DNA from 3 places in the Massilia sp. BHUDP2 genome. Region 2 is predicted to be linked to each of the others. Evidence: predicted binding sites of a transcription regulator. Region 2 holds the regulator's gene; each other region holds the start of a gene.
What was found. Region 2 encodes LexA, which represses DNA repair genes until DNA is damaged. Its sites were predicted from a motif close to ACTGTATNNNNATACAGT; they were not measured.
Positions count from the first base shown of each region.

Region 1: recA (recombinase RecA) is a predicted target of LexA. The motif match lies at 2,132-2,149, and genes of this name have one in related genera.
Region 3: ACK6C6_RS17920 (DUF4007 family protein) is a predicted target of LexA. The motif match lies at 1,555-1,572, and genes of this name have one in related genera.

Region 1 covers NZ_JBJUVW010000001.1:167,855-172,055, reverse strand. Annotated here, with positions in the region: gene recX (recombination regulator RecX) at 462-920, opposite strand; gene recA (recombinase RecA) at 943-2,025, opposite strand; gene ACK6C6_RS00765 (response regulator) at 2,265-2,966, shown strand; gene ACK6C6_RS00760 (sensor histidine kinase) at 2,963-4,201, shown strand, end outside.
Region 2 covers NZ_JBJUVW010000001.1:1,143,874-1,148,074, reverse strand. Annotated here, with positions in the region: gene rplI (50S ribosomal protein L9) at 1-322, opposite strand, end outside; gene rpsR (30S ribosomal protein S18) at 360-650, opposite strand; gene priB (primosomal replication protein N) at 693-983, opposite strand; gene rpsF (30S ribosomal protein S6) at 1,012-1,398, opposite strand; gene lexA (transcriptional repressor LexA) at 1,672-2,304, shown strand; gene ACK6C6_RS05035 (tetratricopeptide repeat protein) at 2,341-3,075, opposite strand; gene ACK6C6_RS05030 (cystathionine gamma-synthase family protein) at 3,175-4,201, opposite strand, start outside.
Region 3 covers NZ_JBJUVW010000003.1:254,438-258,638, reverse strand. Annotated here, with positions in the region: gene ACK6C6_RS17925 (protein kinase domain-containing protein) at 1-154, opposite strand, end outside; gene ACK6C6_RS17920 (DUF4007 family protein) at 1,673-2,593, shown strand; gene ACK6C6_RS17915 (ATP-binding protein) at 2,586-4,201, shown strand, end outside.

The DNA of each region.
Region 1 (4,201 bases), 980 kb from region 2:
CCAGTGTGCTTCATGCACGTTGCCGTAGCTTCTACGACAACAACCGCTCATGCGGCGCTGCTTAAACCGTGAAAGTTTAGCACACGGCGTTGGCGGTTGCACTGCAACAGCGGCCTTTTTGCTGCACTGCAGGCAAGATCGGACGGGTTTCTTGCTGAGCCGTCAATATTGCTTTGGCTGGACGGGTCTGTCGGGTTGGCAAGACCAATCTCGACAGCGGCACGCCGCAGTCGCTCCGTAAACGCACAGCGCCAGCGTGCAGCGCCATCGTCCGTTGAGGAATATGCCTGGGCATATCGGGGATGACGCTCCACGCTGGCGCCGGAGCCATGCTTCTCTATATAGGGAGCGCAAGAATCGAAGGGTGATACATCAGGCCTGCGGCCACGCCTGGCATATCGTCAGAGCAAGCCTGGGGCCAGGCCGGCTCGTCAGGGCAACAGGCTCGAACTCCAGCCTGTTTACAGCTCGTCGTCGTCGGGAGCGCCCTGCATTGCGATCCGTGCAGCGCGTTGGGAGAAACCACGCTGCAGCATGAAACGCATCTGCTTGGCACGCTCAGCCGCATCGGCGGCGACGGTGCCGAACTTGCGCCGCCAGACTTCGGCGGCGCGTGCGGTTTCGCTGTCGGCGAGCGCGGCCTTGATCTCATCCAGCGCTTCACCGTTGACGCCGTGGCTTTGCAGCTCGGCCATCACGCGGCTATTGCCGAAGCGGCTTGCCTTCCTGTGGATCAGGGATTCGGCAAAACGCTCCTGCGACAGCCAATTGTTCTTCTCAAGGAAATCCAGGAGGGCTTCCACGTCATCGCCCTCCTCGGCATAACGGGCCAGCTTGCGCCCCAGCTCGAGCCGGCTGTGCTCGCGCATCGACAAGTAGCGAAGCGCGCGCGCTTTCAAGCTCAGCTGGGGTGCAGGCATAGGCACTCTACAAGCCCGGCGATTACTCGCCGACTGCCTTCAGCTTGTCCTTGCCGCTGTCTTCGACAGCAGCCAGGACCGGCGGCAGCTCGCGCACGCCCAGCGCAGCACGGACCTTGTTCTCGATTTCGCGTGCCAGTGCCGGACGCTCTTTCAGGAACTGACGGGCGTTGTCCTTGCCCTGGCCGATGCGTTCACCGTTATAGCTGTACCACGAACCCGACTTCTCGACGATCTTGTTGTCGGCGCCCAGATCCAGGATTTCGCCTTCGCGCGAGGTGCCTTCTCCGTACAGGATGTCGAAGTGGGCTTCCTTGAACGGCGGCGCGATCTTGTTCTTGACGACCTTGACCTTGGTTTCGTTACCGATCACTTCGTCGCCCGACTTGATCGAGCCGGTACGGCGGATGTCCATGCGCACCGAGGCGTAGAACTTCAGCGCGTTACCGCCGGTGGTGGTTTCCGGGCTGCCGAACATCACGCCGATCTTCATACGGATCTGGTTGATGAAGATGACCAGGGTATTGGTACGGTTGATCGAGCCGGTCAGCTTGCGCAGCGCCTGCGACATCAGTCGCGCCTGCAGGCCCGGCAGCGAGTCGCCCATGTCGCCTTCGATTTCGGCGCGCGGGGTCAGTGCCGCCACCGAGTCGATGACCACGAGGTCGACCGAGCCCGAACGCACCAGCGCGTCGGTGATTTCGAGGGCTTGCTCGCCGGTGTCCGGCTGCGAGATCAGCAGGTCGCCCAGGTTGATGCCCAGTTTTTGCGCATAGGTCACGTCAAGCGCGTGCTCGGCGTCGATGAAGGCGCAGGTGCCGCCCAGTTTCTGCATCTGGGCGATGGTCTGCAGCGTCAGGGTGGTTTTACCCGACGATTCCGGACCGTAGATCTCGACGATACGGCCGCGCGGCAGGCCACCGACGCCCAGCGCGATGTCCAGGCCCAGCGAGCCGGTAGAAACAGTCTGGACTTCCTCGACCGGTGCGCTGGTGTCCATGCGCATGACCGAGCCCTTGCCGAACTGCTTTTCAATTTGCGCCAGGGCGGCGGCCAGCGCCTTGCCCTTTTCAGCGGCGTTTACTGCGGTTTTTTTGTCGTCCATGGTGTACTTTCAGCTGTGGAGTAGGCAAGGTAGGGGCGCTACCACGCAAATCAAGGTCACTACTGTATAAAAACTCAGTGGTTTGAACAAGCGGAATCAAGCCACTACTGTATATAAATCCAGTGGTTTAGGCAAGCGAAAAAAGTCGCGGTGTTGCTGTCTGTAAGACTCGCATTGTTGCGATAAATCAAACACAATAGGGCCTGTCAAAGGTCTAACGAAATACCGAAGGTGGTCCCATGCGAATTCTGCTCGCCGAAGATGATAGCGTACTTGCCGATGGGCTAACACGTTCCCTGCGCCAGTCCGGCTATGCCATCGATTGCGTCAAGAACGGCCAGGATGCCGATACGGCCCTGTCCACCCAGGAGTTCGACCTCCTGATCCTCGACCTTGGCCTGCCCAAGCTGTCCGGCCTGGAAGTGCTGCGCCGCCTGCGCGCGCGTTCCTCGCTGCTGCCGGTACTGATCCTCACCGCCGCCGACTCGGTCGAGCAGCGCGTCGAGGGCCTCGACCTCGGCGCCGACGACTACATGGCCAAGCCTTTCGCCCTGTCCGAGCTGGAGGCGCGGGTGCGCGCCCTCACCCGCCGCGGCGCCGGCGGCGGCCCGGCCGTGGTCCGCCACGGCCCGCTGGTGTACGACCAGGTCGGCCGCAGCGCCTACATCAACGACCAGATGCTCGACCTGTCGGCGCGCGAGCTCGGCCTGCTGGAAGTGCTGCTGGCGCGCACCGGGCGCCTGGTCTCGAAGGAGCAGCTGGTCGACCACCTGTGCGAATGGGGCGAGGAAGTCTCGAACAACGCCATCGAGGTCTACGTGCACCGCCTGCGCAAGAAAATCGAGGTCGGCGGCGTGCGCATCGCCACCGTGCGCGGCCTCGGCTACTGCCTCGAAAAATACTCCGACGTCCCGCGCGCGACGGCTCCAGAGAACAAGTGAACGAGCGCGACGCCGGGCTTGCCGACACGCCTCCGGGCGCGGGGCAGGACGCGTCCCTGCCCGCCGAGCGCCGGCCTTGGGTCCCGCCCAATCCCGAGCCCGACGAGAACATCCGCCATTCGCTGTTCGGCGAGATCCTCGACTGGATGCTGGCCCCGCTGCTGCTGCTGTGGCCGATGAGCATCGCGATTACCTACCTGGTGGCCAAGTCGATCGCCAACCAGCCTTTCGACGACGCGCTGGAAGACCGCGTCACCGTGCTGTCGCAGCAGATCCGCACGGTGGCCGGCCGGCCCGAGGTGCAGCTGCCCGGCAGCGCGACCGACGTGCTGCGCGCCGACGACGTCGACAGCGTCTACTTCCAGATCAGCGGGCCGGACGGCGCCCACCTCGACGGCGACCGCGACCTGCCGCGCCCGCGCAAGGGCATGCTCGAGGAAGGCGCCCACGGCGGCGCCGTGCTCTTCCGCAATGACAACATCCACGGCACGCCGGTACGCGTCGCCTATTCCTGGGTCAACCTCGATCCGCTGCGCGCGCGTCCAACGGGCACGCCCCCCAGCCTGGCCCTGGTGCAGGTCGCAGAAACCCTCGACAAGCGCGCCCACCTGGCCAACGAGATCATCAAGGGCGTGATCCTGCCCCAGTTCATCATCCTGCCGGTGATCCTGGCGCTGGTCTGGTTCGCGCTGTCGCGCGGCCTGTCCCCGCTGGCCGAGCTGCAGGAGCGCATCCGCGCGCGCCCGCAGGACGACCTGTCGCCGATCGACCCGCGCCAGGTGCCGGAAGAGATCTCGCCGCTGGTCGGCTCCTTCAACGACATGCTCGAGCGCCTGGCCCAGACCGTCGAGATGCAGAAGCGCTTCATCGCCGACGCCGCGCACCAGATGAAGACCCCGCTGGCCGGCATGCGCATGCAGTCGGAGCTGGCGCTGCGCCAGGTCGACCCGGGCGAGATCCACCGCTCGCTCGAGCAGCTGGCCAAGAGCTCGGAATCGGCCACGCGCCTGGTCAACCAGCTGCTGGCCCTGGCCCGCGCCGAGAACCAGCCGCATGCCGGCCTCGCTTTCGAGGAAATCGACCTGGCCCAGCTGGCCCGCGCCACCGTGCAGGACTGGGTGCAGGCCTCGTTCGCGCATGGCATCGACCTCGGCTACGAATCGCCCGATGCGCCTGCGCACGAAACCCTGCACATCGCCGGCAACGCGCTGATGCTGCGCGAACTGCTGTCGAAC
Region 2 (4,201 bases):
GGAAACCTTGCTTGCTCAGGGCTTCGGCGATGTCGAAGTTGGTGACCGAACCGAACAGACGGCCGTCCACGCCCGCCTTCTGGGCGATGGTGACGGTCATGCCGCTCAGCTTGTCGCCTTGCGCCTGGGCAGCCGACAGCTTCTCAGCTGCTGCTTTTTCCAGTTCGGCGCGCTTGGTTTCGAACTCGGCCACGGCGGCCTGGGTAGCGCGGCGTGCCATTTTTTGCGGGATCAGGAAGTTACGTGCGTAACCGTCCTTGACTTTGACGACGTCGCCCAGGTTACCGACGTTGACGACTTTTTCGAGCAGAATAACTTGCATATTTTTTCTCCAGGATATCTAGCTGACGTGCCGCGATTTAAGCGTTGTGCAGGTCGGTGTACGGCAGCAGCGCGAGGTAGCGTGCGCGCTTGATGGCGGTGTCGACCTGGCGCTGGTAGTGCGCCTTGGTACCGGTCAGACGTGCCGGCATGATCTTGCCGTTTTCCTGGACGAAGTCCTTCAGGGTGTCGACGTCCTTGTAGTCCACCTGTTCCACGCCTGCGGCGGTGAAGCGGCAGAACTTCTTGCGCTTGAACAGCGGGTTCTGCTGCTTGCGCTTCATTTTTTCTTTAGCTTTGTTTTTGTCGAACTTTTTACCGAATGCCATGTTGAGGCTCCTGTATCTGTAATCTAAATAGGCCGAGTACTGTTACGCGGCACTGAAATCAATGATGTGAAACACCAAGGCTTTGCTGTTGCGGTTTTTCCTTGCGAGGAATCCTTCGAAGCGGTAGGCGGCGCCGAGTTCGGCGCTTTCCAGCCTGCCTGAAATCTCGCCCGCGCCGAGCGCAGGGATTTCAAACGCGACCTGCCTTGCCACTCCGGCCTCGACCTGCTGCGAATCGTGCATCAGGATCGCACCCACGATGGGGACGCCGGCCGGGGTGAAACGCAGTACGTCTCGCTCCGCGATGGTCGCGATGAGCTGGAACCGGTTCACTGCGTTCTACGAATTCCCGAGAAAAAACTTAGGCAGCGGCGGCCGGAGCAGCGGCTGCTGCTTCTGCGCGGTGGCTCTTGGCTGCGTCTTCGCGCTGGACCGACTTCATCATCGGCGACGGTGCGGTTTCGGCCTTCTTCATCTTGACGGTCAGGTGACGCAGGACGGCATCGTTGAACTTGAATGCGGTTTCCAGCTCGACCAGGGTCTCGTTGTCGCACTCGATGTTCATGCAGATGTAGTGAGCCTTCGGCAGCTTCTGGATCTGGTAAGCCATCTGGCGACGGCCCCAGTCTTCCACGCGATGGATGTTACCGCCGCGGCTGGTCACCGTGGTCTTGTAACGCTCGATCATCGCCGGAACTTGTTCGCTCTGGTCCGGGTGGACGATAAAAACGATTTCATAATGACGCATGCAACACTCCTTGAGGACGTTTAAACAAATGCCCACCTCGGCGTCAAGACGAGTGTGGGAAGGGAAAGCCTTCGATTATAGCCTGAAAAACCGGTGAATGGGAACCCATGGCATGGCCCAGCCCGGCCGATGGCGGCGAAAAGCGGGCATCGGCGCCACGAATGCGGACGCACTGCACAAATTTTTTACAGTTTTCCTGTGTTTGCCCTTGCGCATATCAGAATACTGTACAAAAATACAGTCTGCTCTTACAACTAATGCCGTAAAACACCCATGCTCAAGCTCACTGCAAGGCAAGAACAGATCCTTAACCTGATCAAGGAAGCGATCGAAAACACCGGCTTCCCGCCGACCCGCGCCGAAATCGCGGCCGAGCTGGGTTTCAAATCGGCCAATGCGGCCGAAGAACACCTGCAGGCCCTGGCGCGCAAGGGCGCCATCGAGATTTCCCCGGGCACCTCGCGCGGCATCCGCCTGGTCGGCGCCTCCGTCGAACAGGTCCCGATGGTGCCTGCGGCCCTCATGATGTCGCTGCCGCTGGTCGGCCGCGTGGCCGCCGGTTCGCCGATCCTGGCCCAGGAACACGTCGAAGCCACCTACTCCGTCGATGCCGCCATGTTCTCGGCGCGCCCCGACTTCCTGCTGAAGGTCAAGGGCTGGTCGATGCGCGATGCCGGCATCTGCGACGGCGACTTCCTGGCCGTCAAGAAGATCGACAGTGCCAAGAACGGCCAGATCGTGGTGGCCCGCCTCGGCGAAGAAGTCACGGTCAAGCGCTACCGCAAGACCGGCAACCTGGTCGAACTGCTGCCGGAGAATCCGGACTTCAAGGTGATCCAGGTGAACCCGGAAGACGAGTTCGCTTTGGAAGGCCTGGCCGTCGGCCTGATGCGCAGCTGGCACTAAGCCTGCGCCCACCAAGCCGCCGGCTTGCCCGGCGGCTTATTGAATCTTCTTGTCCGCCCAGTGGGAATCCTTCTTGGCGGATTTCACCATCTGGTTGTGCTCGGTCACATAGGCATCGGTCGCCGAGCGCCATGCGGCGTAGTCCGCCAGCACCAGCTTCGAACCCACCTTCGCTTCCTCGGTCAGGTTTTCCTGCAGCTGGGCCAGGTAGGCATTCGATTTCTCCATCTCCTCCTTGTTCATCAGCTTCTGGATGTCGCTCGGGACGCGCTTGGTCAGCGGCAGCGACGCGTTCAGGTTGGTGACGTACTTGTTGTAGCACTCCTGCCACGTCTGCACGGCCGCGCTGATGCGGTCGATGTCGGCATTGACCTTCGACATCGCGGGAATGCGCGGCGCGGTGCAGCGGAACTCGCCCGACTTCAGGTCTTCGCCGTCGTAGCCCTTGATCCAGTAATCGATGTCCTTGCGGCGCTTGACGCGCTGCTCGATCAGTTCGAGCGAGGCGATCGCGACCTTGTTGCCCTTGGCGGCGGACTTCTTGAACAGATCGACGGCCCTGGCTTCGTCGACCTCCCCTGCTTCGCCATAGAAATACATCTGGCCCAGCGCCTGCTGCGCGGCCGGATTACCGGCATTGGCCAGCTTGGTGTAGATCTTCATCGCGCCCGCGTAGTCCTTCTTCTCGAACAGGGCATTGGCGTCTTCCAGCTCGCCGGCAAAGGCGGCGCCGCACAGCAGCAGGGATGCAAGGAACAGCGTGGTCTTCATGGGCGGATCGGTGTGATGAAAAGAAATCCCATGATAGCGGCAATCCGGCGCCGGGCTCAACCGCTGAAACAAAAACGGCAGCCTCGGCTGCCGTTTCGCTCACGCGTCGAGCGCCTGGCGGAAGTCCGCCAGCAGGTCCTCGGTATCCTCGATGCCCACCGAGACGCGGATCAGGGACTCGGCGATGCCCATGCTGGCGCGCCGCTCCGCGCCCATCTCGAAGAAGATCGTGTGCGCCACCGGGATCACCAGGGTGCGGGTATCGCCCAGGTTGCTGGCCGGGATACCGAGCTTCAGGCGGTTCAGGTAGTCGAAGGGGTCGATACTATCAACCAGCTCGAAGCTCATCAGCGAGCCGCCGGCGTGGAACAGCTCTTTCGTGATGCCGTTCTGCGGATGCGAGGCCAGTCCCGGGTAGTGGACGGCCGCCACGCGCTCATCAAGCTCCAGCATCTGCGCCAGCGCCAGCGCATTCGCGCTGGTGCGTTCCATGCGCAGCGCCAGCGTCTCGGCGCCCACCGCGATGTGGTGCGCCGCTTCGGGCCCGAGGGCCGCGCCGAAGTCGCGCAGGGCCTTGGCGCGCAGCTGGGCCAGGCCCTGGGCAGCTAGCGGCTGCTTGCGGAAGTTGGCCGCGATGTGCGGGTAGGCGCTCCAGTCGAACAGGCCGGTATCGGTCAGGGCGCCGCCCAGCGCGATGCCGTGGCCGCCGATCGACTTGGTCAGCGAATTGACCACCAGACCCGCCCCCACCGCCTTCGGGCGGAACAGCCAGGGCGTGGTCATGGTGTTGTCGACCACGTACAGGATGCCGCGCTCGCGGCACAGCTGGCCGATGCGCGCCAGGTCCGCCACCTGGGTGCGCGGGTTGGCGATGGTCTCGACGAACACCATGCGGGTATCGGGCCGGAGCACCGCTTCCACGTTGGCGACCTCGGTGGCATCGACGAAGTCCACCGCCACGCCCTGGGCTGCCACCGTCTGCCACAGGCTGTTGGTATTCCCGAACAGGAAGGACGACGAGACGATGTGGTCGCCCGCCCTCAGCAGGCCCTGGAACAGCGCGCCGATGGCGCCCATGCCGGTCGCGAAACAGATCGTGCCGACGCCGTCTTCCATCTTGCTGATC
Region 3 (4,201 bases), on a different contig from region 2:
CTTTTGACGTATCGTACAGCTCGATATTGGGGTAAATAACAATGTCAGTCGTCTTCGGCAAAGCGTGCTCGAGGAACTCGAACACTTTCCGCTCGGTGTCGTGCTGACAGTGGCTGAAATCTTGGATCACGAGGATGGCTCCGTTACCGCTCATTGGCGCCGCGTGCTAGCGAAACCGCTTGCATTGGGCTGGGCATGGATGAGTTTAGGAACAACGTTTTTAAAGGTTTAAGAAGAGAACTGTTGCTGCGTCGGACCGCCGCGACGTTCGCAAACGCATATGTCTCACGTGCTTCGTCGGAATGATTCGTTACTGGCATGACGCGCTGAACAAATCGCTGAGCTGTTGTTGCTGATGAGTGAGTGCATTTAGTCGCGCATTGTTGTGCAGGAAGCCGACGCGGCGGGGTAGGGCAGCGTGCAAGCAATGTTGATTTGCTCGTCGGCGATGAGGCGAGGGCACACTGCCCATCAGCGCGAAAGAGGCGATTACGGTGCAAGCTATTGATCCGCCCGCTTGTAAGCTGATCAATGGAGGGGAGGCTGTCGCGATCGACCCCATTCCCAAACGCCCTCTTCATCTGATAAGAACCTTGATTGTTAAAACAGCAATTTTTTTGAGGCGTGGGAGATGTCAAGACGGCACCGCTGCTTACCGAGGTGCGGATGTCGTTCCCGTGTGACTCAATCCTTTACAATTAGCAATATTACGATAAATCATTAACAGACTGAAAGCCCGATTGCCCAATTTTTTTACCGATTGAACAAAATGCAACAAATACTTTGAGATGGGGTATATGGCGTTTAGACGGTTAGTGATCGAGTACGTAATCAAATTTAAGTCGGTGATTTTTGGATAGATTTGCGGCGTATGCGGCCTCACATATTTTTATTTGACAATCGTACGTACGCTGTTGGGATGCGATAAAAAAATAGGGAATCCGAATGGAGATGCGATGAGTGGAAGGATGTTTAAGGCAGAGATATCAAGTAGTGGGGGGAAAGTCGTAGTGGCTGTTACGGCGCCCAATGACGCAACGGCTTTTAGTCGCTCATTTCACGCAATCTGTGATGCCGAACGTTGGCTCGCTAGACTGGCACGGGCTGGTCTACAAAAACGTGAATGTGTCTACTTACTTGAGAAAAGTATTTTGCCATTTGAACTAGGGCCACTTGGGCCAATTCAAATTCTGGACAAAAGGACGTCTAGACGTTTCCAATTGCCGGAGCTATTTTATTGAGCGTCAAATTTGCGGGTTTATCAGCGTAGTATGCCTCGCATACGATAGCTATTTCACAAAGATTAAAATTTACCAATATTGGTATGGTGACATTCGTGGGCATTGGTTGTGACTTTGCAACGTCGCTGGTGGAAGAAATCTCTGAAACACAAGTATTGAGAGGCAAGTAGGCGATAAGCTGCTCCCACACGGCGGGATGACTATCGTACAATATGATGAGGCAAAGCAACGTTGTAGGCATTCCAAGCTAGGCCACCTCAGCTATGGATTCCTACTGTCCGTCGACTCTACAACCCCGCGGTCACCCAAATTGACTGTAAATAAACACAGGTAGCTACGGACGAGCTACAATCTAGACAACGCGACTGGTGGTTGTCACCAGTCCGCACAGTGAGCAACTGGAGAGCGTCTCCAGTTGAATGATCCGAACCATGGCATATAACGAACCGCAAATTGAAGCCCATTTTTCCGGGCACGAGACCTTTCCTCTTCGGCAGATGTGGCTGAAAAAGGCTTTTGACCGTGCTGACACCCGTTGGGTTGTCTCCAAGGAAACTTTTTCCGATGACAACGCCATTGCGACGTTTGGCGTCGGTCGAAACATGGTGTCGTCAATCAAACATTGGGCACTCGCATGCGAAATTATGCGCGAAGATGCTTCGAAGAAAAACTTCATCATCAACGATGTGGCTCGGAAAATCTACGTTGATGGCGGCTATGACCCTTATTCGCAATATCCGACCACGGCGTGGTTTGCCCATTGGTGTTTGGCAGGGCGCGGCACGCGTTCTACCACTTGGTTTTGGCTGTTTAACGTCTTAAATGCACAGACGTTTACGCGCGACGAGGTGATGCCGTCGTTGGCAAAGTTCGCGCAGTCGATCTCGGCTGGAAAAAAGCTTTCCCAAGCAACGCTCGCTCGCGACCTTGAAACCTGCGTACGCGGTTATGCGCCGCGTTCTGCATCGAGTTCCGTCGAAGAGGCAGCCGAGCCAATGCTGGCAGAACTCGGTCTCATCCAAGAAGAGCGTAAAGGCGTGTATTCGTTCCGCCGCGGTCCGAAATCGTCGCTCACCGATGCATTCTTCGCCTGGGCTCTCGTGGATTTTTGGGATCGCTATCACCCCGGCGAAACCTCGTTGACCTTTGAGTCCATTGCTTATGGACTGGGGTCACCTGGAAGGGTGTTTAAATTAGATGAAGAGTCGACCGCAGAACGCCTTTTTGCACTGTCGAGTCTGACTGAGGGTAAGTTGAAGTGGTCTGATACTTCGGGACTGCGTCAGATCTACCGCGGCGAACTCGATGTCGGCAATTTCAAGCGGGCCATGATGGAGAAGTCGTATGAATAAGGCGGCGGAAATACAAATGGGCCAAGCGGTGCAGATCGCCCGTCATTATCGCCGCTCTGTCCGCATCGATGCGGATATTGGACGTGCGGAGGCCCTCGACGGTTATGTGTTGACCGACACCGCTTGTAACGCGCTGTCGATTATGTGCCGGCAGGTCAATGGTTCTAAAGATCGCGCGTTCACCTGGACTGGACCGTACGGCAGCGGTAAGTCGTCCTTAGCCGTGGTCCTAGCATCTGCGTTATCGACCGATAGTGAGGTATGTGCACGCGCTACCGACATTCTCGCCAATAAAGTACAGGGATTTGCAAAGGCTTTTCCAGTCTCGTCTAAAGGATGGCTCGTTCTTCCCGTCGTCGGTAAACGCGGCAGCATTGCCGTTGAGGTCGCGAAAGGCTTGGACAAGGCACTTCCTCGTTCCAAGGCCCACGATGCGAGCCAAGTGACGACGGACCTCGTGGCTATCGCTGAAGGAGCGCGTTTTGATGGCGTGCTCCTGCTCGTGGATGAGATGGGCAAATTCTTGGAAGCGGCCGCAGTCGGTGGCGAGGACATCCATTTCTTCCAGGACCTCGCAGAGAAGGCGGGGCACTGCAAAGGCAAGCTCGTCATTGTCGGCTTATTGCACCAGTCGTTCCGTCAGTACGCTTCGCGTTTGGGCATTGAAGCGCGCGAGGAGTGGGCGAAAATCCAGGGGCGGTACGGGGACATTTCGTTCGTTGCCACCGGTGACGAGGTGGTCCAGCTGATCGGTAACGCAATCGAGTGCGACATCAAGCATCCACAGAGCGTTGATACCGCTCGCACCATCGGGGCAGCGATTGCGAATCGCCGCCCCAGTGTTGGTGAGAGCATGGCGGAGCTGCTCGACCAATGTTGGCCGCTGCATCCGATTACGGCTGCTCTGCTCGGCCCCGCATCTCGTCGCCAATTTGGCCAAAATGAGCGCAGTGTATTCGGCTTCCTGTCCTCGCTTGAACCACATGGTTTCCAAGATTTCCTGCAGGCCTGGGATGGGCAGGCTGCCTACGGGCCGGATCGATATTGGGATTATCTGCGAGCCAATCTCGAGCAAGCAATTTTAGCGTCGCCGGATGGCCATCGCTGGGCGCAGGCCGTGGAGTCGGTTGAGCGCGCTGAGGCGAAGGGGGCCGACGCTGTTGAGCTGGCGCTGGCTAAGGTGCTCGCTTTGGTCGATATCTTCCGTGGCACGTCCGGTTTGTTAGCAACCGATGATGTACTGCGCACCGCTATCCCAGGCACGCCCGAGAAAAAAGTACTCGCAGCACTTGAAAAGCTGAGCCATTGGCGGGTTGCGGTATTTAGAAAGCACATCTCGTCGTGGACGGTGTTCGAAGGCAGCGACTTCGATATCGATCAAGCCGTGGCGAAGGCGCGCGCGACCTTCGCTGGCGTCGACACTGCGACTCTCACTGGGATGGCAAATCTGCATCCAGTCGTCGCTAAACGCCACTACCACGAGACGGGTACGTTCCGGTGGATGCGTGTATCCCTGCATACCCTACAAGAGGCCGAGCGCCTGGCCGATAGTTATACCGCCGAGGGCGGTGAGTTTGGGCGTTTCGCGTTGGTGCTACCCGACCGTCA